4 regions of the Shewanella sp. Arc9-LZ genome follow, and region 3 is predicted to be linked to each of the others. Evidence: predicted binding sites of a transcription regulator. Region 3 holds the regulator's gene; each other region holds the start of a gene.
What was found. The regulator sigma-54, encoded in region 3, starts transcription at its own class of promoters, with help from an activator protein. The targets are predictions, from matches to a motif close to GTTGGCACGNNNNTNGNNT.
Positions count from the first base shown of each region.

Region 1: GUY17_RS20630 (DUF1328 family protein) is a predicted target of sigma-54. The motif match lies at 2,031-2,049, and genes of this name have one in related genera.
Region 2: GUY17_RS06290 (flagellar assembly protein FlgT) is a predicted target of sigma-54. The motif match lies at 2,267-2,285, and genes of this name have one in related genera.
Region 4: fliE (flagellar hook-basal body complex protein FliE) is a predicted target of sigma-54. The motif match lies at 4,218-4,236, and genes of this name have one in related genera.

Region 1 is NZ_CP048031.1:4,805,204-4,812,824, forward strand. It holds gene GUY17_RS20620 (diacylglycerol kinase family protein) at 1-1,242, opposite strand, end outside; gene GUY17_RS20625 (hypothetical protein) at 1,458-1,652, opposite strand; gene GUY17_RS20630 (DUF1328 family protein) at 1,732-1,908, opposite strand; gene arsJ (organoarsenical effux MFS transporter ArsJ) at 2,236-3,453, opposite strand; gene GUY17_RS20640 (ArsJ-associated glyceraldehyde-3-phosphate dehydrogenase) at 3,459-4,469, opposite strand; gene GUY17_RS20645 (tyrosine-protein phosphatase) at 4,531-5,025, opposite strand; gene arsB (ACR3 family arsenite efflux transporter) at 5,102-6,121, opposite strand; gene GUY17_RS20655 (metalloregulator ArsR/SmtB family transcription factor) at 6,186-7,022, opposite strand; gene GUY17_RS20660 (EAL domain-containing protein) at 7,236-7,621, opposite strand, start outside.
Region 2 is NZ_CP048031.1:1,456,415-1,464,035, reverse strand. It holds one part of gene GUY17_RS06300 (IS3-like element ISShfr6 family transposase) at 1-481, shown strand, start outside; tRNA gene GUY17_RS06295 (tRNA-Arg) at 736-811, opposite strand; gene GUY17_RS06290 (flagellar assembly protein FlgT) at 987-2,195, opposite strand; gene GUY17_RS06285 (FlgO family outer membrane protein) at 2,465-3,175, shown strand; gene GUY17_RS06280 (LPP20 family lipoprotein) at 3,172-3,618, shown strand; gene GUY17_RS06275 (DUF6268 family outer membrane beta-barrel protein) at 3,781-4,713, opposite strand; gene GUY17_RS06270 (TetR/AcrR family transcriptional regulator) at 4,863-5,513, opposite strand; gene GUY17_RS06265 (efflux RND transporter periplasmic adaptor subunit) at 5,758-6,879, shown strand; gene GUY17_RS06260 (efflux RND transporter permease subunit) at 6,876-7,621, shown strand, end outside.
Region 3 is NZ_CP048031.1:4,166,905-4,174,525, forward strand. It holds gene GUY17_RS17915 (KpsF/GutQ family sugar-phosphate isomerase) at 11-988, shown strand; gene kdsC (3-deoxy-manno-octulosonate-8-phosphatase KdsC) at 991-1,557, shown strand; gene lptC (LPS export ABC transporter periplasmic protein LptC) at 1,554-2,114, shown strand; gene lptA (lipopolysaccharide transport periplasmic protein LptA) at 2,101-2,682, shown strand; gene lptB (LPS export ABC transporter ATP-binding protein) at 2,679-3,410, shown strand; gene GUY17_RS17940 (RNA polymerase factor sigma-54) at 3,553-5,037, shown strand; gene hpf (ribosome hibernation promoting factor) at 5,063-5,350, shown strand; gene ptsN (PTS IIA-like nitrogen regulatory protein PtsN) at 5,353-5,796, shown strand; gene rapZ (RNase adapter RapZ) at 5,793-6,656, shown strand; gene GUY17_RS17960 (HPr family phosphocarrier protein) at 6,677-6,952, shown strand; gene mgtE (magnesium transporter) at 7,464-7,621, shown strand, end outside.
Region 4 is NZ_CP048031.1:1,504,517-1,512,137, reverse strand. It holds gene fliH (flagellar assembly protein FliH) at 1-859, opposite strand, end outside; gene fliG (flagellar motor switch protein FliG) at 1,022-2,077, opposite strand; gene fliF (flagellar basal-body MS-ring/collar protein FliF) at 2,070-3,749, opposite strand; gene fliE (flagellar hook-basal body complex protein FliE) at 3,821-4,162, opposite strand; gene GUY17_RS06495 (sigma-54 dependent transcriptional regulator) at 4,405-5,754, opposite strand; gene GUY17_RS06490 (PAS domain-containing sensor histidine kinase) at 5,747-7,048, opposite strand; gene GUY17_RS06485 (sigma-54 dependent transcriptional regulator) at 7,432-7,621, opposite strand, start outside.

The sequences.
Region 1 (7,621 bases), 640 kb from region 3:
GTTTTCGCCTACCGCCTCCCACAAACCATTAAGGTAGGCTAATTGTCCTAGGGCATCTTTTTGGTCACGGTCAGCCTTCGCTATCATTTTTTGTTCAAAGCCTAGCCCCACCAGCAACAACATCAACTCATCATTACATGTAGCAGTATCAACACGTTGTGAATAACCTTGAATCAAAATATCAAGCGCTTGCGATACCGGCACCAATTTACTGGCGGCGCCAAACAAAGTATGACTTAGTGCATTGGTGGTTCCCATCGGAATAATACCTAAGAAAATATCGGTATCAACAATCACTGATGCCACCTCGTTAACCGTACCATCGCCACCACAGGCAACTATAATATCTGCGCCCTTTTGTTTAGCTTGTTTGGCTAATTGCACTGCAGACTTATCTTTGGCGGTATACAGCACTTCAAGCTGAAAGTAATCCGTCAAGGTTTGGGTAATATGGTCTGCTTCATCATGCCATTTACCACCACCAGACACTGGGTTAACAATCAACCAAGCACGTTTGTGAATATTAATTTGTTGCCGACTATGCATTTTTTCTATAGCGGCCAACTGCCATTTATTTAACCGTGCCGTTTGGCGGATACTATTGATGGATTTAAGCACATCATTAACATTACGATTTCTCTCACGACAGACTAAATAAGCCGCTAATACCAACACCGAACGCCCCCGGCCTAGCGCGCAATGCACTACTACATTTTTACCATTACTGACTTGAGTGTGTAACCAATTAATGGCTTGATTTAACTGCGCGACAGTCGGTACGCTGTGATCTAATATGGGAATATTTAAATAGCCAATATTTTCATCAAACAAGGTCCACTCTAATGCGTCAAATTCGGCAGTAACATCCAAAATTGCATCAATTTTTTCATGCTTAAGTCGGTCAATATCACTGGGAAACAATCGGCAGGCTAAATACAACTGCTTATCTATTTTTTGGATTACGGGCACTTTGTCGTGCTTTCTTGCCCAGGCGTTATACAGCTGGCACCCCATTAAAAAGGGAACAAAACTCCAACTGATATACCAAGGAATGCTGCCATCTTGGCTTTTTCGGAAAATGCCTGCGCTATTAAACCAATAAGCTGAACTCACCAGCCCTAAAGATAATGCAATCCAAGCAAAAATAACCTTAAGTAACACATAAGGAAGCGCCACACATAAGCACAAAGCCAATAATGCGCCAACAGTATAGTAATATTTAATATGAATACGGGTTAGCATTGTGGTCCTCCTGTTGTAAAAAAAGCAGCACATGTGTGCTGCTTAGGCTAATACTTATCTTAATAACTATCTGGTCATTACGTCGCTGTCAGTCAAACATTCAACTTCGACTTACATTGGTTTAAATGGAGTTACTCTACCTAGAACAATGCATTTTGAGTTGTAAAACTTAACGACTTAAACAAATAAAATAGTTAATGTGATTGGTATAATGCTTAGCAGTCTGGATCTTCTGCTTTCATACCTTCTTTAACATCTTCACATGTATCTTCAACTGCATTACCGGCATCTTGGATCATTTCATCCACTTTCTCACCTGCATTTTCAGCTTTGTTATCTGAACATGCTGATAAACCGGCCGTTAACAACACCATTAAACTTGCCATTGTCAGTAGTTTTAATAAATTCATATTCATCTCCTAGATGATGGTTGTAATCGTATAAACTTGTTTAAGCAGCCTCAACTTAGATTAAGGTAAGGGGTTAATACTATCCTCGGGGAGCTTTGCCTCTAATCGCATTGGCTACTAACGAAATCACTAGCAACACAATAAAAATAAAGAAAATAATTTTCGCGATACCTGCTGCTGCACCAGCAATACCAGTAAACCCCAATAGACCCGCTATAACGGCTATCACTAAAAACATTAATGTCCAGCCCAACATAAAAACCTCCTTGGTGTACGGTTTACATTGTGATGTGCGTTGAATTTACGCTGACGATTGAAACAAATATCTTATCTCTATCGTAAAAATTAACGATTCACACCACGACTATGTATTAGTTAAAGCTAGCATCATGCCAACTTCAACAAAAAACTATAAAACCATGATTTACAGACGTTTTAAATTTAAGGTAAGAAAAAAAATAATGAAGAAGCCATAGGCGAACAGGCAATTTTTACCGATGATACGGTAAGAGTTTCAGGCTATCACGGTTAGATAACAAAATATCGATATGTAAACAAAAATGCATTTAGTGGTAGTAATGGTTTACCTTTTATGAGGCAACTTAAGTGAAATTAAGGCAGCAAGAGCTATAAAACCACTCGATATCCATAAACAAACTTCTAAGCCATAGGCTTGATAGACCCAACCTGACAGTATCGTTCCAATCAACCTTCCCATGGCATTGGCCATATAGTAAAAGCCCACATCCAGTGACACGCCATCACTGCCAGCATAGCTAACAATTAAGTAGCTATGCAGTGATGAGTTAATCGCAAACACCGCGCCAAACATTAATAAACCGATGACGACACTTTCTAGCACATAAAAATCGGCATGTAGTGCGACTGCAATCGCGGCAGGAATGAGTAGTAAATAAGTTGCCCATGTAAAAGCAGCTCGGCCGCTCGGCACTTTTCCCTGTCGTTTACCGGTGAAATAAGGTGCAATGGATTGCACCACACCATAACCAATCACCCAGCTAGCCATAAAGCTACCAACCCACCAATGATCCCAGCCAAAAGTTGTGGCTAAAAATACCGGTAATGCCACCACAAACCATACATCTCTTGCGCCAAACAAAAACATCCGCGCCGCCGACAATAAATTAATTGCCTGACTTTTAGAAAAAATGTCTTTGAATTTGGGTTTGTTTTTCGCTTTGCCTAAATCATCTTTTAAGGTCACTAAACTACATAACCATACAATGCCTAATAACGTGGCCATTAAAATAATGGCGCCTCTAAACCCTAGGCTTGTGAGTAACACACCACCTAAAAAGAATCCCACTCCTTTTAAGGCATTTTTAGAGCCCGTTAACAACGCAACCCATTGGTAAAGCTTACCTTCTGCATCTGCGGGCACTAAGGTTTTAATGGCGCTTTTGGCGCTCATTTTATTCAAATCTTTGGCGATGCCCGACAGCGCCTGAGCAGCCATAACGTACATGACGGTTAGCATGTCAGCAGGTACAGTTAGCATAACTAGTGCCACTATTTGTAGGCCTAAGCCAATATTCATAGTGTTATTTAGGCCAAGCCGTGCGCCTAACCAACCACCAACAAGATTAGTCACGACACCAAAAATCTCATAAAACAAAAACAACATCGCAATATTTAACGGGCTGTAACCCAATTGGTGGAAATACAACACCACCAGCATACGCAAAGCGCCATCGGTTAAGGTAAATGCCCAGTAATTACCGGTAATCAATAAGTACTGTTTTATCGATGGTGATAAGGTACGCAATGTATCCAGCCCCATGAAGCTTATTCCTTGTCTGCTAAGCCGACTTTGCGGGCGAGCTCAGCGGTACGATTAGCGTATCCCCACTCGTTGTCGTACCACACATACAGTTTCACTTGGGTATCATTCACCACCATGGTCGACAACGCATCGATAATGCTTGAGCGTGGGTCGGTTTTATAATCTACCGACACTAATGGGCGTTCTTCATAACCCATGATGCCCTGCAGTTCAGTATCAGCTGCTTGCTTCAATAGTTGGTTTACTTCTTCAACCGTTGTTCCACGAGTCACTTCAAATACGCAATCGGTGAGTGACGCATTGGCTAACGGTACCCGTATCGCATGACCATTTAACTTACCTTTTAGCTCTGGGAATATATGAGTAATTGCGGTAGCCGAACCCGTCGTAGTGGGTATCAAACTAATGCCACACGCACGGGCACGACGTAAGTCTTTGTGGGGGGCATCTAGAATAGTTTGAGTATTGGTAATATCGTGGATCGTAGTCATTGAGCCATGCTTAATACCTATCTTTTCATGAATCACTTTTACCACTGGCGCTAAACAGTTGGTGGTACACGATGCTGCCGTAACGATGGGATGGATGGCTTTGTCGTATAAATCATCGTTAACGCCCATCACAATATTGAGCACGCCGTCTTCTTTTACTGGCGCAGTCACCACAACCCGTTTTACACCTTGATCTAAGTAAGCTTGTAGCAAGGCTTTGGTTTTTATCTTGCCAGAGGCCTCAATCACCACATCGCATTTTGACCAGTCAGTGTCTGGGGTGGCTACATTATGGCTGCAAGGAATAGCTTTACCGTTAATCACAATGGCATCACCATTATGGGTCGCCTCATGATGCCAACGACCATGGACTGAATCAAAGGTCATTAAGTGCGCCAGCGTGGCTGCATCACCAGCAGGATCGTTAATATGCACAATTTCAACATCGTCCCAATCATATGCCGCGCGCATTGATAAACGTCCCATACGGCCAAAACCGTTAATACCTATTTTTATCGTCATAATGGTGTCCTGAGCTTGCTCTCATTGTTAAGTTATCGTTTCAAAGGTTCATCACTACATGCTAACCATTAAATGCATCAAAATATTCACGCTGAACCGGATGAACTAGCGCCTTGGGCCGCAATGCTTGTACTGCATTAATGACTTTATCTTTAGGCCAGCCTAAGCTGACTAATATCAGACCAATCACCAATCCAGTGCGGCCCGAACCGCCTTTGCAATGCACTGCAATAATGCCTTGGTTATTTAACAATTCAATAATCTGGGTTTTATGGGCTAACCACTGGGTTTCAAACTCTTGCCCTGGCGCGGCATCATCAGCAATGGGCAATTGCACCCAGGTAATGGTTTGTTTGGTACATTCTGCAGGTAAATATTCTGCTGCATTGCGTACGATTTCATCATCGAACATCAAGGTGACTAGCATTTTTGTACCTGCCGCCTTCAATGTAGCAACTGACGCAGATACAGCTTCATCTTTGGTACCAGGGCACGGAGTAAAAATCAGTTTGGCGCCATTATCTAACGTTAAAACATCATAAGGATGAGGTTGCATGGTTAACTCCAAAAAGTAACTTAAAAAACGCTTTCAACAAATTGGCTCATAAAACTGAACTCACAAGGCGACTAAATCAGTGATTAAACCAATGTTGAGTTCGATTAATAATGGCTACTAGCGATAACATCACCGGCACTTCAACTAATACCCCAACCACTGTAGCCAACGCGGCTCCAGAATGTAGCCCAAATAGCGATATCGCCACGGCCACCGCCAGTTCAAAAAAGTTAGAGGTGCCAATTAAACAAGCTGGAGCGGCAATGTTATGGGATAATTTAAGCCATTTAGCTGCTATATACGCAATAATAAAAATACCGTAAGTTTGAATAATCAAAGGCACAGCTATCAAGCCAATGGTTTGCGGATCAGACACAATGACTTCAGCTTGAAAACCAAATAACAACACCACAGTAGCCAGTAAGCCGATAATCGACCATGGTTTTAAGGTGGCCAAAAATGAGTTAACTGCGGCTAATCCATGGCGGCGATTAAGCAAGTAACGTGTTGTCACTCCGGCCAATAGCGGTAACAACACATACAGTAGTACCGAAATAAGCAAGGTTTCCCATGGCACCTGAATATCGCTCACGCCCAGTAATAATGCGGTAATTGGCGCAAAGGCAAAAATCATAATCACATCATTAACCGACACTTGCACCAAGGTGTAATTCGCATCTCCTTTGGTTAGTTGTGACCACACAAAAACCATCGCTGTACATGGCGCAACACCTAATAAAATCATCCCTGCTATATACTCTTGTGCAGATGCAGGGTCGACCAAATCGGCAAACAACACCTTAAAAAACAGCCATCCTAATGCCGCCATGGTAAAGGGTTTAATTAACCAATTAATAACCACGGTCAGCAATAATCCTTTGGGATTTTTACCCACATCTTTCATTGCCGAAAAGTCAATTTGCACCATCATGGGGTAAATCATCACCCAAATAAATACCGCAACAACCAAGTTAACGTGGGCGATTTCAAGGTTTGCTATAGCTTGAAAGATATCTGGCTGCCATAAACCTAACAACACTCCGGCCAACATACTTAAACCAACCCATACCGATAAAAACCGTTCAAACATGCCCATAACAAGACTCCAAACAATGAGGGTACAACACAAAAATATTAATAATATTTTTTACAACACAGCATTAACGACAAAAACTCACCTTGTTCGGTCTATTTTGCATAATGTCTAACCGCTCTAATGGCGACATAATCAACCCAAGGTTGTTTTCAGTGGTTTCTGCTATTACTGATTTAGCCCATTGAGGTAAGTTAGGATTGATGCGATAAAACACCCACTGACCGTGTTTTCTGTCGCTAATAATCGCAGCCTTTTTTAACAAGGCTAAATTGCGCGATACTTTTGGTTGGCTTTCTTCATTCAGCGCTTCCATCAGCTCGCACACACACAATTCACCGTGGTAATGGGTCAGCATTAAGCTTTTTAGGCGAATGTCATCGGTAAGGCATTTATAAAATGTAATGGGATCGAAATCGATTAATCGTTCTGGGGCAGATTGATTGCGATCTTCGATTTTTGTCTCGATGATAATCTCATTCGAGGCCTTGGAAGTGACTTTATTTTCCACCCGCAAAAACATCGACAAACGATTGTTAAGCTCGGTCATGGTGCTTGAAAATGGATGATTACCTGTACGGGTTTTAGGATCAGGGAAATCCCATGCCAATTGTTTACCTGCACCAGGGTAACTACGACATTCATTATTAGCTTTTTCGCAAAGGGTAATAACATAATCGAAGTCTTTGCCAGCAAAAGTCTGCAAGTGCTTAGACACTAAATCACCCGCATCAATACCAAAGTGAGTAATAGCCTCAATAGTTCGAACATCGACTTGTTCTGGCGATGTTCCGGCACTGAACACATCAAATTGATCAGCCGCTTTATTGCGTAACAACGCCTCAGCCATTTGCGAACGCGCCGAATTGCCAGTACATAGAAACAACACAGTTTTCTTTTTCATAACGGATAAACAAGAATTAAAAATATACGACCAAGTGTATATATGATTATTTATATATACAAGTAGAGATACAAAAAAACCGACTCAATATGAATTGATCGGCTTAAAGGATTAATGATATTAAAAGCGTCTTGGCGCGCTCATTTAAATATGCCCTTTTTGCTGCCACCAATTTACGTTAATGGTCAATTTGGAGAGCCTATTACATAACAATCAAACCATTTCCGAAGGTAAGGGTTTACTATACAAATAACCTTGTAAATTAGTACACCCCATAGCCTTAAGTAACTCATGCTGCTCTATGAATTCGACTCCTTCAGCTATCGTACTGAGTTCTAAATTAAGTGCTAACTGCACAATTGTGCGAGCAATAGCGGCATCTTTTTGATTACTCACAATGCCATCTACAAACGATTTATCTATTTTCAATGTATCAATGGGAAAGCTCTTTAAGTAATTTAATGAAGAGTAGCCGGTTCCAAAATCATCAATGGCTAACTTCACACCTAGTTTTTTTAACATAAACAGCAAGGCAATCGCCTCATCGACGTTACTGATGATGGCTGATTCTGTAATTTCAAGCTCGAGTAAGCTTGGTG
Region 2 (7,621 bases), 2.2 Mb from region 3:
TGTTTGGGTCGGTAATCGTTGGGCATATTTAGCCGTTGTTTTAGACTTATTTTCCCGCAAACCTGTTGGGTGGGCTTTGTCATTATCGCCTGACAGCGAGCTGACCTCTAAAGCCTTGAAAATGGCATTTGAGTTAAGGGGGAAACCTGAGAATGTGATATATCACAGCGACCAAGGTTCACATTACACAAGCTTGAAATTCAGACAGTTATTATGGCGTCTTCAGATTGAGCAAAGCATGAGTCGTCGCGGGAATTGTTGGGATAATGCACCAATGGAGCGTTTCTTTAGAAGTTTGAAATCTGAATGGGTACCCGCAAGTGGCTATGGGAATTTTACAGAAGCAGACAAAGCGATCACAAATTACATCACTGGATATTACAGTGAAACTAGACCCCATCAATATAATGGTGGGTTAACGCCAAATGAGTCAGAACGTTTATATTGGAATGACTCTAAAACCGTGGCCAATATTACTTGACCACCACAATTGGTAGGGGAAAAGATGGATTTTCTTGGCTCATTACAGACGACGTCTATTTAATCTATAAATATGGAAATCTATTATAAATAGAGCGAAAAGTCTACAACTGAGGTTAACTGAGTGAAATGGGCATTATTCGAAATGGTTATAACAAAAAGTGCTAAAAAAGCACATTCCTGTGGTGGCACAGGGGCGGCACAGGATTTCAGCAAACCCGTAACCCATTGAATTAAAATCACAAATAGCTCTATTGGTCTCCCCACAGGGACTCGAACCCCGATCGGCCGCTTAGGAGGCGGCTGCTCTATCCTGTTGAGCTATAGAGAGACCCAGTGATTATACTGAGTTTATAATCGAATTAAACCTTTTATATTTAATTGCTTGATTAACAACCAACTAATTCATAATCGACTTACTCTTATCGACTTACTCTTATCGATTAGCACTTAGCTCTTAGCTCTTAGCTCTTGAGTCTGAATTATTAATTTCTTAGAGCTAATCATTAGTTCTTAATCGCAATATCATTTACTTGAATATTATCTGCACTGTCGATGCCGTCAAATATTGCGGTTGAGCTGTCTTCGGTAACTTGTTCGATAACCACATTGGCACGACTTTTAGTGGCGATGGCACGCATGGAATTAAATCTGTCTGGGATATTTTTTTGTAATACGATTTGAAACTTATCACCCATTTTAACGCCATTTTTACGGCCTAAATTGATGATAATACGATCCCCTTGCCTGGCAACAATTTGGCCTAGTAATGGACGACAGTTTAACTGCTTATCCAGCGACATAACGCTTTGCTGTAAAATATCGCTGATCGCCTGACCATAAGATGATCGCCAAAACCGCTGGTTAGCAGGTGAGACGATTTCTTGTCTTTCAAATTCCCAAGGCGCTGAGGTGGCGAACGATTCTGACCACACCACTTCACCGCTGATCCCGTGGTAAAGGGTTAATTTAAATATAAACTGTCTTAACGGATCATCCTCGACAAAGCCCATATAACTACTTTGAGCAGGTTCGGTCGAAATATCAATGATTTCAGGTTGCAGCAGATATTGGCTGTCGGTAATTTCGCCTAACCAACTGGGAATACGATATCCTTTAAAGTTGACCAGTTGATTGGTGTTATCAATTTTTTCATCTGCATGTAGTCGTGCAAAACTGTATCGCGACTGCGCATTGATAGCTTTACCTAATTGCTCGGTGATTCGCTCTTCAAAGTGAGCTAATTGGCCATAACGCAACTGTTCGCGTTCTTGTAAATAGGCTTGTGGCAACATAATCGCGGCCTTGAGAGACTGGCTTTTACATTGAGCGTTAGGTTCTTGTTCGCTGAGTTCAAGCTGTAACACCACGGTAATGGTGTGTTGGCTGATCATTTCACTCATTAATTCAACGTTATTGGCCGATCCCATCCGCTGAATTTGAAAGGTATCTTGAGTAAGCCGACCTTGGTTGATTTGTTGTTCGCTGGAAAAGTTAACCCCGGCTTTTAAGCTGGCATAATTTAACGCTTGGCTTATGGCGTCTTCACGGGCTTTATCTATATCGCCATTAACGATTTTAGCCTTACCAGTCACTTCAATTTGTTCAGCCAATACCGACGGAGTAACACACCATGCACTTACACATAGCATTGCCATTACAGCAAGGTGATTGAAGGTTTTAGTTCGGTTAGCAGGGCTGTGTCGGATCAACATACAATGTCCTAATGTCAAAAAATCGTCTATTTTTCACAATTTTGTAAATTCAATTTACTCTATTTTAATCAAAGCAAAAATTGTGCCGACTCACTATATTAGTGGTTATTTTCTATGTTGCACTATTACAGTAAAGCTTTTAACGCATTTGCCGATATAAAGACACCAACAATAAAGAGTACATAATTGGCCTTAGTTATCGATGTACATGGCGATTAAATGACTCATTTATACCAAGACTAGCGGCATTATATGTTAGAGGAATTATTATGATTAACAGGCTTTTTATCTCCACGGTCATGCTTGCGTCGTTATCGCTAGCTGCATGCACCCAAACGCCTAATGCTGCTAATAACCTTGCCTTTAGTAATAACGGTAAATTTGTCAAAATCGTCGACGAAGATGAGGTTTATCACGATAAGCTGGCTTATGATATTCAGGCTGCGGGAATATCACCTAAAGGCCAAGTGAATGTGTGGGCAGAAAAGTTAGTCAACGAGTTAGTGTTACAAAATGACGCCTTGCGCCCAGATCAACCACTGCTAATTTCTACGCCAGTGATGACCAGCAATTTTAATGCGACCAATGAATTAGCATTGCAGTTACAACAAGGGTTACTCGCAGCGTTCCACGCTCATGAATTTAATTTAGTCGATTTAAATGTGGCGACAAATTTGCGCGCCACAGAACAAGGCGAGTTTATGTTGAGCCGCAACTGGGAACTGTTGCGTGCAGATTTGCCGGTATCGCATGTATTAGTGTCAACCATGACCCTCACCCCTGAAGGTATTGTGTTTAACGGCCGAGTGATTAATGTGACCAATAATCGCGTCCTTTCAGCGGTGCAATCATTTGTGGCAGCATCGAGCTTATCAGGTTATTTACAGCATTCTGAAATGGTTGAGTCACGCAATGGTTTACTGTATCGCCACGAGAATAAGGGCGACAGTCGTTACACCGTATTAGGAGATAAGCTATGAAGTCGTTGATGTTAATTATGCTATTGTTGCTCACTGGCTGTGTGAGCAAAGATAAATATGTTCAGTGGGAAACCGAAGCGCCAGCCTCGTTCCCAACGCTAACGGCAATTGGTTATGCCCCGTTGGCGACCCAGCCCAGTAAAGAGCCATCACATCGTATTTTAATGGCGATGCAAGCTTCAAAAATTGCCGCTTACCGTGAGTTGGCTGAACAGGTATATGGACAAAAAATTTCGGCTAATAGCGACGTAAGTGAATGGTTACTAACTGACGACAACGTTAAATCTAGCGTGAGTGGTATTATTCGCGGCGCTAAAGTGGTTAAGACCTATCCTTCTGGTGAATTTTATGTCACGGAGCTAGCTCTGGACTTTAAACAAGTATGGCAGTTGTACGAACAACAAAATCGCCCTAAACGAGTAAAAGAAGTTACTTACTTTTAATTGAACGTTTACGAGATCTTGTGGCTAAATTGGAACATGTCGATTGATCGTTATTAATTACCGATTATTGATTGCTGGTTAACAGTTAACGCTACCTTGTTGATATAAAAAATGCCGCTGACATCAGCGGCATTTTTTATTGTATGACATTAACTCTTATCATTAAAACGTCAATTTGAACACTAAACCGAATGCGGCTTGGTTTTCCATGTCTTCAGTAACGTCTGGATAACTTAACTCCATTTCGCCACCAAAATAATAACCAGCATATGCATTAAGACTAACATTAGTCGTTGCTTGCCAGCCTGCGCGAGCAAAGCCTACCCATTCTTCTACTTCAATGGTTTTGTCATCGTCTGCAATTAAAAAACGTTCAGTTCGCTTTGAACTCCCCACACCGAAACTCCAGTCACGGTTATACTGATAACTTAACTCTAATCCTGCAGGACCACTAAAACCAGCTTGGAACGGGTTAGCAAGTACCCACTTATCGTTTATCTGCCAACGTACGGCTAAATAAGGTACGGTGCGCACTTCTGAAATATCATTTAAGTATGCAACACCAAAGCCCAGCATATTGCCGGAATCAAAGCGGTACATGCCCGAGGCAACTACACCATAACTTTGCGCATTTGAAGATGATGCTGTATCGGCATAGGCGTATTGCAGTTTGGGGGCTATAAGAAACATCCAATGATTATCAAGACGGTAAGACAACGATAAACCAGCACTGTACTGATGTATGGTTGACCAAGGTTCAGTACTGCTGCGTAACAGGGTGTTTTGGTTCATATCCCAGTCGTAATCGAGATTATCGTAGCCTAGATTTGCCCCAATTGACCACTGACGATTGAGTGGCATGCTGGCCGAAAAACTGGTCTTCCAAGCATCACGCTGTAACTGATTAGGATTATTGCTATCAGCCCCAACATTAGCGGTACCCGTTGATGTACGAGCCACAGTGAGCGAAAATGGTGAACGTTCTGGCGCTGCTAAAGCATGCTGACTTAACAACAGTCCCGATGCTAGCAAAATTGAAAAAGCTGATGTACTCAATGATTTTGGCTGAATTACGTTAACGTTATAAAGCGTCATATCAATCTGCTTCCCTTCAAATAATGAGATAAGTTAGCTATTATCTTGGCTTAACTGCACCTTGGCTTAATAGCACGTTGGGTTAATAGCACCTTAGTTTAATTACGATAATACTGTTATCGCGCCAATTAAGTTCAAGTTTTATTGGTTTATTTTACGTCAACTTGATGAGCTCGCAAAAACATCTCGGCAGTATCTTGCAAGTATTGTTGTCTGGTTGTCAGTAAATCACCTATCTCTAAGCCTAACTCTAGGCGTAATTTTAGTTCGCCAAATAACATTAAACACAATCTAACTGCGCTTTCGTGCGGATTTTCAAAAAAGTATTCGCCATGCTCATTAACCTTTTTTAAGTAATTTCTAATCAGTCCGAGCACATGCTTGGGGCCTGCGTCATAAAACAATCTAGACACTTCTGGGTGAGTGTCGGCTTGAGCTACGCAAGTTTTAAATACTGTCATGGTTTCTTTGCTAACAATCATTTCACCAAATTGCAGAGCAAACTGCAAAATAACCCGTTGTGGATTTGCAGCATCAATTAAAGCTTCGCCAGTGAGTTGATGCACCACACATTTAGACTCAATCGCAGAAACAAACAAATCATCTTTGGAACCAAAGTGAGAGTAAACGGTTTGTTTTGATACACCGGCATGTTTTGCCACTTCGTCCATGCTGGTATTAGGAAAACCCTGATGGCAAAAAAGGTCAATCGCAGACTCAAGTACTTGAGCCCGCTTTTGCTCACTGCGGCTCAAACTAACCTGTTCAATGTTATTAAGCGATGTGTGTGTTTTTGTCATGTTGGTTCCGTAAATTAACCCATTAAGCACAATCGAGTGTCAGCGTTACTACTCATTATTTAGCGTTATAGTAACTAAAAATAGACTGGACAGTCTAGTTTTATAAAACTAGACTACTGAGTCTAGTTAACATCTAATTTACAAGTCACAATTTGCGGTTAATGAGTTCGCTTATTGTTATTAACACTGGTTTTTAAGATAAATCAACATTGGCACAATATATTGCTTTGCAAGGAATAAACTTATGTACGCGTCAAAGACATTCACCCCAATCATTCGATACTGGGCGCTAGGTTTAAGCTTAATCTCATTAGGCGGTTGTGGCTCTGAGGTAAAAGAGCATTCACAAACAACTGAGTATCAAACGGTATTGTCACAGCCTTTATCATTAAGCGACCGTTATCAACACATGCAAACTTATACGGGTACGATTCGCTCGGCCAATACCACCGGAATTGGCTTTGAGCTTGCGGGTAAACTCAATAATATCCTGGTTGATAGTGGCGATACGGTGAGTAAAGGACAAATATTAGCGCAGCTGGATACCGATTTATTAACTGCAGAAAAGCAGCAATTACAAGCCAGTTTATTACAAACTCAAGCGGATATAGATTTAGCAAAAAGCACCTTAGTTCGTACTCAGAAATTGAAAAAACAAAACTATGTGTCTGAACAGCAACTCGATGAAACCCAACAACAAGTTATCAGCTTACAAGCTAACCAAAAGCGTATAGAAGCCAGCTTAAGTGCGACTAATTTGAAAATTGAAAAATCAACCTTACTGGCCCCATTCAATGGAAAAATCAGTCAACGTTTTCATAATGTCGGTGAAGTGATTGCGCTAGGAAGTCCGGTTTTCACCTTAGTTGGTAACAGTCAGCCTGTGGCTTATATCGGTGTACCCATAGACATCGCACGGCAGTTAACCGCCGAGCAGATGGTAGATGTCCGTGTAGGTAAGCAAACCTTTATCGCTAAAATTGCCGGTATTAGTGCCGAGGTCAATACCATTAGTCGCACGGTTCAGTTGCGTATTCATTTGCCCGACTCAGCCAGAGTGATCAATGGCGAAATAGCTTATTTGGCGTATCAACAAGACGTGCAAGCACCTGGTTATTGGGTGCCTATGTCGGCATTAACCGATGGAGTGCGCGGATTATGGAACGTGTTTGCCTTAGTTGAGGCTGAGCAAGGTTTTTATACCATTGAGCGCCGCGATGTAGAGATTATCTATACCAATGAACAACAAGCGTATATTCAAGGTGCCATAAAACCAAGCGATTTAATTGTATCGCAAGGATTACATAAATTGGTCGTTAACCAGAAAGTCACTCTCGCTCAAGCTGAGAAAGCGGGGGCATTATGATTAAAGCATTTTTAGAAAATGGCCGCTTAACCAGTTTATTTATCGCATTATTAATTGTTGCCGGATTAGGGGCGATTTCAAGCCTACCGCGCACCGAAGATCCACATATTACGAACCGATTTTCATCTGTTATCACTCAATATCCTGGTGCATCTGCAGAGCGGGTTGAAGCACTCGTGACCGAGGTGTTAGAGAATCAATTACGCCGTTTAGAAGATTTAAAGCTAGTCCAGTCGACTTCTCGCCCCGGGATTTCGGTTATCCAGCTAGAATTAAAAGACACAGTCACAGAGACGGATCCGGTGTGGTCACGCGCTCGCGATCTTATCGCCGACAGTAAATCATTGTTGCCAGTAGAAGCACAAAATAGTGTATTAGATGATCAACTAGGTTATGCCAATACCGCCATTTTAGGACTTGTTTGGGCTGACGATAGCCCTGTAAGAACCGATATTCTTAATCGTTATGCCAAAGAATTACAAAGCCGTCTAAGACTGCTCAATGGTACTGATTTTGTTAAACTTTATGGCGCACCACAAGAAGAGATTTTAGTTGAGCTAGATGGCAATAAAATCAGTCAATTGCATTTAACCCCCGCCAGTATTGCTGCTATTTTAAATAATGCCGACAGCAAAATTTCAGCCGGTGAAGTTAATAACAGCCAATTTAGAGCCTTAGTTGAAGTCTCTGGTGAATTAGATTCGCAGAATCGTATCCGCCAAGTGCCGTTAAAAGTAGACGA
Region 3 (7,621 bases):
AGAGAGTCGCATGGTAAATCACACTCAATTTCGTCAATGGGGTCGTAAAGTCATTGATATAGAAAAAGCTGCCTTAGATAATTTATATCAATATGTAGACTCGGTTGAGTTTGACCAAGCATGTCAATTGATCATGCAGTGTAAAGGTAAAGTGATTGTCATGGGGATGGGCAAATCCGGTCATATTGGTAACAAAATATCCGCGACCTTTGCCAGCACCGGCACACCGGCATTTTTTGTTCACCCTGGTGAAGCCAGTCATGGTGATTTGGGCGCATTAGCCAAAAATGACATTGTACTCGCCATTTCCAACTCTGGTGAATCAAGCGAAATACTGACATTAATGCCTGTTATCCAGCGTATGGGTGTACCAGTGATTGCGGTGACCGGTAAACCAGACTCCAATATGGCGCGTTTATCCAAAATCCATTTATGCATTCAAGTGCAAGAAGAAGCATGTCCATTAGGATTAGCACCCACTTCCAGCACCACTGCAACACTTGCTATGGGCGATGCATTAGCCATTGCTTTATTACAAGCAAAAGGTTTTACTCGTGATGACTTTGCCTTATCACACCCTGGTGGCTCTCTTGGAAGAAAATTACTTCTAAAAGTCGACGATGTCATGCATAAAGACGATGATTTACCGATCGTCAATGATGATATTTGTATTACTGAGGCACTTTATGAAATATCTAAAAAGGGCCTTGGCATGACGGCAGTAGTCGACCATGCCAATAAACTTGTGGGCATTTTTACCGATGGTGATTTACGCCGGGTTATCGATGCAGACGTGAATCTTCGAATCACTCCTATTGCCCAGGTTATGACCGAAAATTGTGTGACCTGCCCTGCAGGGATTTTAGCCGCACAAGCACTGCAAATCATGGATGAAAAGAGCATCAACGGACTGATTGTCGTTAATGAAAAACATCAACCGATCGGAGCATTAAACATGCTCGATATGGTTAAAGCTGGAGTCATTTAATCATGTCAGAATCAACCTCGTTTCACCAAGGATTTTACGGCCCTGTCAGCAATGATATTTGGCAACGAGCTCAAAAAATCAAACTGTTAATCTGTGATGTCGATGGAGTATTTTCAGATGGACGTATTTACCTCAGTAATGCAGGTGAAGAACTCAAAGCGTTCCATACTCGTGACGGTTATGGTGTGCGTTCTTTGCTTACCAGTGGTATCCATGTTGCCGTGATAACAGGACGTAAATCCAAGATTGTTGAAAACCGCATGACGGCATTAGGTGTAACACATATTTATCAAGGTATTGATAATAAATTTGAGCCTTTTGAGCAATTATTGTCGCTCTATAATGTGACTGCTGATGAAGTGGCTTACATTGGCGATGACATGGTAGACCTACCTGTAATGAAAGCCGTAGGACTAGCCGTTTGTGTCGGTGATGGTCATCCGTTTGTCAAACAACAGTGCCATATGACAACCACCCTCAATGGTGGCCACGGCGCACTGCGTGAACTCACCGATTTATTACTATTAAGCCAAGATAAATTTGCCAGTGCTCATGGTATGAGTATATGAGTAGAGTCACGCTAGGTATTATTGCTTTTTTTGGGCTTGCTTTTATATTGTACTGGCAAGCACAAGTAAAACGCAGTGAAATGGACGCGGTACAAATACGCGGTATTGAGCGCCCAGATTTTGTTGCAGATAACCTACGCACTACAGAATTCAATCAACTAGGTTTCGTCGAAAGTCGAGTCAGCGCCGAACACATGGAGCATTACGCCTCAAGTGACATCACTCACTTTACCAAACCGATTTACCTCATTTACCCTGAAAACGGTAAAGCACAATGGCAATTAAGTGCAGACCGTGGGCAATTGAATAAAAATACCAGCAAAGTCACATTAGAAAATAATGTTATTATTGATGCCATTGATATAGAAGAACCCCTGCAGTCACTGAGTACCCAAGCTATTACGGTGGATTTAACCACTATGATAGGATCCTCACAAGAGATGGTGTACATCAAAGGTAAAGGGTTTATTATTCAAGGTTTAGGCCTACATGCTGACTTGAATTCGCAAAAATTATCGCTACTAAGCCAGGTAGAAGGAACATATGAGCCACATTAATCGTCTCCACACTCGCGCCAATGTTATGTTATTAAGTAGCATACTTTGTATATTGAGTTTGCCTGCCATAGCGAAACAAGGGGATCTGAAACAAGAATTGAAAATCGCTTCAGTCAGTCAGTCTGCCGACATTAAGAATAATCAAATTGTTTTTAATGGTCCGGTAACGATTGTCCAAGGCACGATTAATATCAATGCAGATCAGTTACGGGCGTTTACCCCTGAAAACACCACCAGTAAGAGATTAATTGCTACTGGCACCCCGGCTACATTTTCACAAGAATTAGATGACGGTAAAATTGGTACCGCAAGTGCTAACGAAATTAGCTATGACCTTGCCACCACTACACTCACATTGACTGGCAACGCCAAATTGGATCAATCAGGTAGCCAGGTTACCGGTAATAAAATCAAGTACAACATCAGTGCTCAAGAGCTGATTGCCGAAAGTACTGGTACAGGGCAAGATCGGGTAATCACCATCATTCAACCAGAGAATTTCCAAGACGAGTCGGCGCCAAAGCAAAAACTCCCTGAAATTCCTGTTAACAAGCAGATCAAACCATGACCCAAATTACCTTAACCGCTGAAAATCTAGCTAAAAGCTATAAAGCTCGTCAAGTTGTTAAAGATGTGAGTTTAACGGTTAAAACCGGCCAAATTGTCGGTCTTTTAGGCCCCAATGGTGCAGGCAAAACCACCACCTTTTATATGGTTGTCGGCTTAGTAAAAAGCGATAAAGGCCGAATATTGATTGACGATGACGACCTTACTGCCGATCCAATGCATTTGCGCGCCCGCAAAGGTATAGGTTACTTACCACAAGAAGCCAGTATTTTCCGCAAGCTCACCGTTTACGACAACATAATGGCCGTACTGCAAACTCGCAAAGAGCTCAGCACAGACCAACGTATTGAACAGCTTGAGCACCTACTCGAAGAGTTCCACATTACTCACATACGCGACAGCCAAGGCATGTCGTTATCGGGTGGTGAACGTCGTCGTGTTGAAATTGCGCGCGCTTTAGCTGCTAATCCAAAATTTATTTTGCTTGATGAGCCCTTTGCTGGTGTTGATCCTATTTCGGTCATCGACATTAAAAAAATCATCCAACAACTTAAAAACCGCGGTTTAGGGGTATTAATTACCGACCATAACGTACGTGAAACGCTAGACGTTTGTGAGCGAGCCTATATCGTTAGCCAGGGTAATTTAATTGCCGAAGGCACACCAGATGAGATATTAAGTAATCAACAAGTTCGAGCTGTGTACTTAGGTGAACAATTCAAGCTATAGTTACTTTACTGGCCTTTTAGTCTAGCTAACTCATTTCATTGAACGATACCTAAACAACGTTAAATGTCATTGATGTTTATGGCAATCTATTACAGTTCGAGATTGTCATTTTTATGGAAAATCATCTAGGGATAAGCGGTAAATGAAAGCGTCACTCCAACTTAAAATGGGTCAACACTTAACCATGACCCCACAATTGCAGCAAGCCATTCGCTTACTGCAATTATCGTCATTGGAGCTACAGCAGGAAATCCAACAAGCATTAGATTCAAATCCATTGCTTGAAATAGAAGATGAGTTTTCTGAAGCAAAAGACTCCTTAAAAGAAAACCGCGACCAAGCGGATACAGACTTTAGTGACAACAGTATTGTTAATGTCGAAAAAGACACTTCCACCGTCGACATAGCAGAATCCATGACCAAAGAAACCATGGATGATTTAGCCATGGATACCACATGGGATGAAGTATACACAGCCTCACCTATGTCAGGTTCAGGCAGTGCAAGCATGCGCGATGACGACATGCCCTTTCAAGGTGAAACTACTGAAGGTTTGTACGAACACTTAGAATGGCAAAAAAATCTCACTCCATTTTCAGACACAGATCTCGCCATTGCCACCGCCATTATTGATGCCATTGATGAACGCGGTTATCTAACCCAAAGTACCGAAGATATTCTCGAAGCCATGGGTGATGAAAATGTGGAACTCGATGAGGTTGAAGCGGTATTAAAACGCGTTCAACACTTTGACCCTGTGGGTGTTGCTGCACGTGATTTAAGTGAATGCCTATTTATTCAATTAGCGCAATACTCTAACGACACACCCCATATCGATAATGCCCGTTTGTTAATTAAAGGCTATTTAGAGTTAATTGCTGGCCGTGATTTCAGATTATTGATGCGAAAAACAAAACTAAAAGAAAATGAGTTACGTGACGCAATCACTCTAATCCAGACACTCAATCCTCGTCCGGGCTTATTAATTACCCCCATGGATGATGAATACGTGATTCCCGATGTCACAGTATTAAAGAAAAATGGCCGTTGGGTAGTAGAGTTAAACCCAGACAACATGCCTAAAATTGGTGTTAATCAGCAATATGCAGCCATGGCTAGAGGCAGTAAAAACCCGTCGGATAGTCAATTTATTCGAGGCCATCTGCAAGAGGCTAAATGGTTTATTAAAAGTATTGAAAGCCGTAATGATACTTTACTTAAAGTGGCAAATTGCATTGTGCAATTTCAGCAAGGCTTTTTTGAATATGGCGAAGAAGCCATGAAGCCTATGGTGCTCAATGATATCGCTGAAGCTGTAGAAATGCATGAATCGACCATTTCACGAGTCACCACACAAAAATATATGCACACCCCTCGAGGTTTATTTGAACTAAAATACTTCTTCTCTAGCCATGTCAGTACTGACGATGGCGGGGAATGCTCATCAACGGCCATTCGTGCTTTTATCAAAAAGCTGGTTGCCGCAGAAAACCAGAAAAAACCACTGAGTGACAGTAAAATGGCTCAGCTTCTGGCAGAACAGGGCATAAACGTTGCTCGTCGTACGATAGCAAAATACCGTGAAGCAATGATGATCCCGCCCTCAAACCAACGTAAGAGTTTATAACCTACTAGGCAATGGAGGATTTTTTATGCAAATAAGTCTGACTGGACGTCATGTCGAAATAACAGAATCTTTACGTGAATACATCCACAGTAAATTTTCAAAGCTTGAACGACACTTCGATCAGATCCATAATGTACACGTTGTGCTCAATGTAGAAAAATTACAACAAAAAGCAGAAGCCAAAATCAACATTAATGGCGCAGAAATTTTTGCAATGTCAGAAAGTACTGATATGTATGCTGCAATAGACGCCCTGATCGATAAACTCGACCGTCAGGTAATTAAACACAAAGAGAAGAATACAAAACACTAACGATGGAACTTTGTACCATTCTGCAGCCGGAATGCACTACCTGTGCCACACCGGGCAGTAAGAAAAAAGTACTGGAACTCATCAGCAATTTAGTCGCTGCCCAGTACCCAACCCTGTCTTCGCAAGAGGTTTTTGAAAGCCTGTTAGCGAGAGAGAAAATGGGTAGCACAGGTATAGGAAATGGCATTGCGATACCTCATGGTAGATTAACGACCATCGATCACCCTATCGCGATATTTATTAAATGTGAAGAAGCCATTGCCTTTGATGCAATCGATAAGCAACCCGTGGATCTTTTATTTGCTTTGTTAGTACCTGCAGACCAGTGCCAACAACATTTAGGCACGTTATCGAGCATGGCCCAAAAGTTAAGCGATAAGCAAATATTGAAACAGCTTCGTAAAACTCACGACGCAACAGAACTTTATCAGGTTATTACTGCATGAAACTAGTTATAGTATCGGGACGTTCAGGCTCAGGGAAATCCGTTGCCCTGAGAGTATTAGAAGACCTAGGATATTATTGTGTTGATAATTTGCCTTTACCACTCATTGGCACATTATTAGCCCAGCTTAAAGGCAGTAATGATTTGGTTGCGATTAGCGTTGATGTTCGTAACATTGCAGAACAAGGTAAAGTGCTTCAAGACCAATTGGCACTACTTGAGAATGACACTGAAATTATCAGTTTCTTTTTAAATTCCAATGACAAAGTATTGCTTAAACGTTACAGCGAAACACGTCGATTACACCCGTTATCTAAAAATCATATTTCACTGCAAGAAGCGATAAAACTAGAAGGCCGTTTACTTGAGCCTATCGCAAAAATTGTTGATCACTATATCGACACTTCTGCGCTAAATATCTACGAATTAAGCGACCAAGTTAGGCAAATATTATTAGGCAGTGTTGATAAAGAGTTAGTGATTAACTTTGAATCTTTTGGCTTTAAACACGGCATGCCGACAGAAGCAGATTTTATGTTTGATGTACGCTTTTTACCCAACCCACATTGGGAAATAGAACTGCGTCCATTTACGGGTTTAGACGAGCCCGTACAAGAATTTTTAGGTCGTCAGCCATTAGTTAATAAATTTATTTGGCAAATTGAAAACCTATTTGAAACTTGGATGCCGCATTTAGAACGTAACAATCGCAGTTACCTTACCATCGCGATTGGTTGTACTGGTGGTCAGCACCGTTCGGTATATATTGCAGATCAATTAGCAAAACGATTTCGACAAGGCAGTAAACACACGGTTAATGCTCGCCACAGAGAATTAAATATCAGTGATACTAATAACTAAGTGAGCATAGGATCGCGTCAATGATCAAACTTGAACGCCAAGTGACCATTTCAAATAAATTGGGCTTACACGCCCGTGCCGCCACAAAACTCGCGATGTTAGCGGCGGATTTTGATGCTAACATCACCTTAACTCAAGGCGAAAAAAACGCCAGCGCAGCTAGCGTACTTGGGCTATTAATGCTTGAAAGTGGTATCGGTAAAATGATTACGGTGACAGCTCAAGGCCCAGATGCTGAAGTAGCATTAAACGCAGTGTGTGATCTCATTAATGCTAAATTTGATGAATCTTGTTAATTTTTTAATCGCATTGAATTTATAAATAGCCTGTAATGTGTGAATAGCTGCAAGTTACTCATGCTTTAAGCCACCGTCGTCCTTATTTTATGCGGCCTCTAAATGACTAGGCCATACTAACCAAACTGTCACGACATTGATGATCACCAGTAGACATCAGTCCCTCAAAAATATTAGCCCTTAGGTTTATCTCTCGCAGTTGATACCAATCTCATTAGTATCAGTTCATTCTGCGGGAGTTGGCGTTTAACATGATAAAGACATTACCGCTTCTAGCAACGGATCCAGTGCAACTCTGTTTCCGTGACGTGGTTCGTCTATAGTATGTAAAGCAGCATTGGCTGCTGCAGAATTTCACCGCAGAAGTCATTTAAGTATTCTATTTCTGCATTTCATTGTCTTACGTAAAGACAGCTATTTCTGCATTTATACGCCTTGAACTGTACAACCTGAGAAACCCAGAATAATGACATACTGAATAATATAAGTATGACGAATAGGAAGTAGATATATGGGTAAAGAGTACCTAGACAATGAGATAACAGAACAACGTCTCAATCAACTTGTTCAAGCACTAGACAGTGGTCTGTTTGTCCATGCCCGTAACATGCTACATACCATGTCACCTAACGATGTCGCCCTTATTCTCGAATCATCACCGCCCAAAAA
Region 4 (7,621 bases), 2.2 Mb from region 3:
GATGTTCATTGAAATTATCGACTGCTGTGGTTTGATATTGTGGATGAGTTGATTTTTGCTGCTGCACATTTTTTGCTAACTGATTTGATTGAGCGTCTAATTCACTAAACACTTGGTTAATACGCTGTTCTACACGTAAATCGACAGCAGAACGAACGCTTTCAATCATACAGTCACCATTAGATAACGTCGGATCGATATCGATTTGCCACTGATTTTTTTGCAGTTGCTCGGCACTGTAACATTGGTTTACGAGTTCAGCATCAGCCTGGTTAAAGCGTAGTTTAACTAACTGTTCTTTTAATGGAAGTGCGTCAACGCCTTGGCGTAGCGCCGATAATATATGCTCTGGATGAGTCTTAAGCTCATGGCCGATAACCGATTTGGCTAAACTGATTGTCATGGCCAACAATTCCGCTTCAATTTCATTATCTAAGATGGATAATGGCAACTCGAATTGGGAAATAATGTGGTTAAGTTGTGCTATAAGCTCATTGGCTTTAATTTGCCCAGCGTCTAATCCTTGTTGCTCGCCTTGAGTAAAACCTTGTTGATGACCTTGCTCTAGTCCTTCTAAACGCCCTTGCTCTAATCCTTGTTGATGACCGTTTTGCTTACCCTGTTCAAACCCTTCTTGCTCAGCTGCAGCACGAATCTCTTCAATTTGCGCCATCGTCGGTGGCGCCATAGACTTCTCAGCCCCAGTAACAGGACTAGGTGTGTGAGCTTCAGCGAAATGTCCAAAAAAATTTGAAGGTTCTAGACTGCTATCTTTGGTAATATCAGGTAGCTGCCAATGACTAAATTCAGCCTCGCTATCGGTAGTGAGTGCATCTTTAGGCGGTTTTGATTCAGGCATAATTCATCACTTGTGTTGTTAAAAACATTGGCTCAAAACAAAAATATTAACAGTAGTACACAATATTAAGAGTACTACTAACAACCTAATAATACAGATAGCTGACAGATATCCAAATAGAAATACCCGCCAGTACTGTCACACTAATGAATATGCGCATGGTTACAAGAACTCGTCACCACCGCCGCCGCCTAGCATAATCTCACCACTGTCACTGAGTCGACGGGCAATAGACAGAATTTCTTTTTGTGCCACTTCAACTTCACTAATACGGATGGGTCCCATAGCTTCTAAGTCGTCACGGAGCAATTCAGCTGCACGTTTAGACATATTACCCAAAATTTTCTCTTTCAACGCTTCGTCCGCACCTTTGAGTGCTTTCATCAGCACATCTTGCTGTACTTCTCGTAACAATGCCTGAATACCGCGGTCGTCAACGTCAATGAGGTTTTCAAACACAAACATCATGTCTTGTATTTGCTGCGCCATTTCTTCATCTGACTCACGCATGGTTTCCATGATTTGACTCTCAACACCGGTATCGAGGTAGTTCATGATATTAGCAGCCGCTTTTAGGCCACCCATTTTAGCCGCTTGCGCACCGCCTTGACCCGCAAATTGTTTTTCCATAATGTCGTTTAATTCTTGCAATGCAGCAGGCTGAACTTCTTCAAGATTGGCAATACGCATCATCAAATCTAAACGGGTATTTTCAGGGAACTGACTAAAAATCTCAGCAGCTTGATCGGGTTCTAAATACGATAATACAATTGTTTGAATCTGCGGATGTTCATTTTGAATAATGGTGGCCACTTGACGTGCATCCATCCATTTTAATGAATCCAGACCTTTAGCTCCGCTGCCCATGATAATTTGTTCAATTAAATTACCGGCTTTATCTTCACCCAATGCTGCAGTTAACGCTTTACGGACGAATTCTTCACTGTTAAAACCAATAGAAGAAAACTTTTGAATATCGTCTAAAAATAATTGGTGAACGCCAATGACCTTTTCTTGACCAAAGTCATCCATTGCTGCCATCGCCATACCCACTTTTTGCACTTGCTTAGGCTCTAAGTGTTTTAAAATTGACGCCGCATCTGCTTCACTCAAGCTGAGCAGCAAAATAGCCGTTTTTTCAACACCAGTAATTAACTCAGGGTCAAATGCTGTTGATTTCTCTGCTTTAGCTGCTTTATCTTTTTTTTCATTAGCCATTGTCTTGTAACCAGTTTTTAATCACTTGAGTGGAAAGCTCAGGCTCATTTGCCACTAACGCTCTAATTGCTTTAATCATATCATCATCTTTATGCAAATTAGGTATTTGAATTGACCCATCATCGGCATAACTGTATTCCGCCTCTTTGGTATTAAGCATACCTAAGGTATCTGCGGCATACTGATCTTCAATTTCAGCTAACTCATGTCCTGGACGAATATCGTCAGGCATGTTGATGCCATTGGGATTGGTTAGCTTCTTAAGCATAGGTCGAACTACGGCCAGAATGAGTACTAAAATAACAATTGCACCTAATGCCAATTTAATCGCGCGCCAGAACCAAGGCTGCTCCCACATATCTGGCTCAGGTAACACTTCAATTAACTGGTCCATAAACGGAACCGTTACCACTTCTAGCGCATCACCACGCTGGGTACTAAAACCTACCGCGCCTTCTAATAAGCGGCGAATATTAGTTAATTCTTGTTCTGTTCTCGGCACGCGAGTGACTTGGCCGTTCTCATCGACTTGGCCAGGTTTAAAATTAATCGCAACAGACACACTAACACGACGAACGACCCCAATTTGTTGACGGGTATGGCTAATGGTAGTGTCTAATTCATAATTACGCGTGGCTTCTTTTGATGAGTCACCAGACATGGTTGAGGTTGTTGCTTCACCTGCCACTTGCGGAATATCAGATTCCATCGGCGGTTGATTACTTAGCGCACCTGGAATACCGCCAGAGTTTTGACCAGACGAATTTCTCTCAATGATCATTTCACTGCGAATCGCCGGTAAATCAGGAGAGAAACGCTTCGCGGTTTGCTCTACTGCGGTAAAGTTCATATTCACATCGACTTGAGAAGTAAAATTCTCAGGTCCTAAAATTGGCATTAAGATTGATTCGATTTTTTTACGGTATTCAGCCTCTTGCTGTTGTACGAGCTCTTGCTCGCGACGTGCTCTAGAAGACGCGCCATCTTGACTACCTGAATTGAGTAAGCGCCCATTTGAATCGGTTACCGTCACACGAGTAGGTTCAAGCCCTTGAACAGCAGAGCCTACGATATCAACAATGGCATCAATCTCTTCCTGGCCCAAACCACCACGACGCACATTAACGACCACTGTGGCACTGGGTTTAGATGCATTTCGGGCAAAAACATTTTCTTTTGGTAATGCTAATATCACTTTCGCACGACTAATGCTTTTTAACTCTTCAATGGCTCTGGCTAGGTTTTGTTCTTGGCTTTGTTTTAAGCGTGCTTGTTCCATACGCTGACTGACACCAAAACCACTATCTTGGTTTAAGTAATCATTTGCTTGAGTACTACTTTGAATACCGGCACGGCTGAGCAGTAATTTAACTTCTTGATACTTATCTTCAGGCACTTTAACCACATCGACGTTAATTTGATAATCGATTTGGTTTTTATCAAGCACGTCTAAGACTAGGATCATCTCAGCGGTTTCCATTTTACCAAGTGGGCGATAATCAGGCTCTTGAGCCCACATCATCACAAAAACAGCCATAGCAAGGCATATTGCTAATGCCAGAATCATGATGACTTGACGCATCATATCTGCACCACCAACGCCACCAAGAAGTCCAGATTTGTTCTCTTGTTGGACACCGCCATCGGCTGTTGAACCCGAACCTACCATAATGTCTGTGCTCACAATACGTACCTGCTATATCTAATGTTGTTATGTTATTTAGTGCTCAAAACCGTCTGCGACTAAACAGGCATACTCATAATTTCTTTATAAGCATCGACGAGCTTATTACGTACTTGCACCGTTGCTTCAAAGGCAACGCCGGCTTTCTCTCGCGCAATAACGGTATCAGACAACGTCACCGTGGTGTCGCCCATGTCTAAACGAGTGGCTAAGCTTGATGATGCTTGTTGCAGCTCATTGACGCTACCCACCGCTTGAGACAATAGCTGACTGAAATCAGCTCCAGTGGTGTTATTGACTTGCTGGGTAAGGTTAGGACGAATAGATGAACCAATAGAAGGGGCTATTTCGCCGCGAAGCGATTGCATTTCTTGCATTAATTGATTTGCGCTAATCTGCATGGTGTAACTCCCTTTCGTCGACTTTTTGACGACAACAATAACTGATAAGGAGTTAAAGCAATTTAGGTGCCAGTATTACAATTAGTGGACGATTAGTAGATAACAGGAGAAATAACCTACGCAAAAGTAACCGCTCCATTAAATGAAACAGGTTACTTTTGCGTAGGTTAACAATAAAAAAATAGACTTAATTAAACTATTAAATCATAACGTTAACTAACGAATTGCTGACAACATTTGCTCTAAGCAGGTAATTGAATACCCATATCACGCATTTTGGCCATTTTATAACGTAGCGTACGGGCGCTTATACCAAGCTTTTCAGCGACCATTTTTCGACTGCCCTGACATTGATTTAGAGTTTCTAAAATAATGACATGTTCCTGGGCTTTTAGTTCGTCACCTAAACCGTCAACTTCGGCTGGCTTATCCGCATCAACACATTCAGTTGCAACTAACTTCACATCGGCACAATCTAAAATAATGTCATTGACACCAATATCATCATTAACCCGTAATATTAGCGCTCGTTGAATAACATTATCTAACTCACGCACGTTACCCGGCCAACGATGAGTTAATAAACGCCGAGTGGCAGCATCATCAAGCTTAGGCACAGAAGCCATATTAAATGCTTTAGCATGTTTAATCAGCAAATGGCGCGCTAGCGGTAATATATCTGCAGGACGCTGATGCAATGCAGGCCACGTTAACGGAAACACATTAATTCGATAGTATAAATCTTCCCTAAACTCACCTGATGTTGCCATCGCTTTTAAATCTCTGTTTGAGGTTGCCAACACTCGAACATCAAGTTTAATGGTTTTACGGCCACCTAAACGCTCTACTTCACGCTCTTGTAATACCCTGAGCAATTTAGCTTGTAAGCCAAGTTCCATCTCAGATATTTCATCAAGTAATATAGTGCCGCCTTGAGCCTGTTCAAACTTGCCTGGACATGCTTGATAAGCGCCAGTAAATGCACCCTTTTCGTAACCAAATAAAGTGGCTTCTAACATATTTTCAGGTATTGCTGCGCAGTTAATCGCAATAAAAGGCTGATCATGGCGTTGACTATGTTGATGAATATAACGCGCTAACACTTCTTTACCTGAGCCACTAGGACCCATGATCATTACCGATGCATCTGAAACAGCTACCCGTTGAGCCAGCGACAACAGTGCTAAACTTTTCTCATCTGCTACCACGGGTTTATCATGATTTTGTTTTAAAGGTAAATAGCGTGACACCTGATTCAATAACACTTCAGGCGCAAACGGTTTAGCAAGATAATCCACCGCGCCTAATTTCATCGCACTCACGGCACTGTTAATAGTGGCATAAGCGGTCATTAACAATACTGGCAATTTAGGTTGGTTTTGTTGTAAATAGCTTAACAAGCCCATGCCACCAATACCGTCCATTTGCACATCGCTAATCACCAAATCAAATTGGTTGGCTTTTAGGACCAAAATGGCCTCTTCAGCGCTACCTACATCAATACAGTCGTAATGGGCAAGCATGAGGGTATCAAGCAATGCCTCACGTAAATCAGCATCATCTTCAACTAATAGAATATTTGCTTCAGCCACGCTTCACCTCCTGATGACTTGCTTTGTTCATGTGTGGAAAGCTCAATCTAATATGGCAACCCATACCCGGCTTACACGACAATTGAATTTGTCCACCATGGTTACGCACTACCGACTGCACAACCGCTAAACCTAACCCTGTACCCTGGCTTTTAGTGGTAAAAAAGGGTTCAAGGATTTGTTGTTGCATTGACGGCTCGAGCCCTTTGCCATTGTCGATGACATCTAACAATAGCCCATCAGGTGTCTCGCTGGCACTGACCTTTATTTTTGTGGCGCCCGCTTCAATACTATTCATCACTAGATTATTAACGGCAGAACTAAGTGCATTAGCATTGGCAAGCATCAATGAATGTGAAGTATCTTCAACAACAAGCTGGCAATGTTTTTTATCGGCAATCGGTTCGCAGCTAGCCATCACTTGGTTAATGATTTCATCCATTGAGACTGATTCAGCCATCCCATCTTGACGTCCCCTTGCCATTAGCAACATGTCATTAACTTGACGTTCTAGCTCATTAAGCCGGTCGACCAATTTAGATTGAAACTTAGACCTGGCAGAATCAGATAATTTAGGGCTAGCAAGATTAGAGGCATACAGCAAAGCGGCAGACAATGGGGTGCGCACTTGATGTGCTAATGTCGCCACCATTTTGCCTAATGCCGATAAACGTTGTAAATGAGACAAGTTTTTCTGCAATAAACGGGTTTCAGTGAGATCGGTTAACACAATCAACTGCCCTGGTTCAGGCGCTAATGGCGTAATAGCCAATTTTACCCGTCGACCATTTTTAAGCGACACTTCATGGCCGTCATCATCTTGTGGGGCAAAAGCGCGATGAATAATATCAAACCAACGAGCCCCCTGCAGAGGTCGTCCTAATAGTTCGGTTGCAACTGGATTGGCTAACGTAACCACACCGTCACCATCAAGGATCACCACACCAGATGGCATGGCTTGAAGAATATGCGCCATTTGATTTGACATATTGGCGGCCTTACTAGAATAAGTACTGATAACGGGAGTGGCAGAATTAGTGGCTAAGTTAGTGACTGAGTTAGTAGCTAAGCTGGTAGCAAAGCTGGTAGCAAAGCTGGTAGCAAAGCTGGTAGCAAAGCTGGTAGCAAAGCTGGTAGCAAAGCTGGTAGCAAAATTCACATTACGCTGCTGTACTGAATTAGCCCCAGTAGATGGCGACTTAGCCGCTGTATCAGTTGTAGTGATAGACGAAGCTGACGCAGGTAACTCATAGTCTGAATGATCTGTATGTGTTAACGCTCGTGCTAAATACATGGTCGCTCCGTCAAAAAAATAACATTTGACTAGCTTTATGCATTTACTGTGCCAAGCAATTTCTTATAGTAATAGAAGCGTCGGCAGACCGTTTTTAAGCCAATGATAAAGCAACATACTTATGAGTTTAGTTCATTGGACCTACCACATTTTACAAAACCAATATTTCGGCCAGTTTTCAATAAAACGACTTAATCACACTCCTTAATCACAATATTATCTAGTGGTAACAATATATTACTTCTCAAGTTAAAAACATTTGCTGTGCTAAGCTATTATCTGAAGCACTAGAAACATGAGATCATTAATTTTTCAGTTACTGATAAAACGAAAAAACACACCTGAGGGTGTGTTTTTATAAAATCCAAAATTCAGATAATGGTCTAGTCTTTACTCAAACCATATTTACGCATTTTTTCGACTAATGTTGTACGACGAATACCCAACATTTCAGCGGCTCTTGCTACAACACTATCTTGCTGCTCAAGTGCTTGACGGATCATGTCAATTTCTAATTCAGCGAGTAAATCTTTTAAATTAACCCCTTCTGGCGGCAATTCACTAGGGAAACGC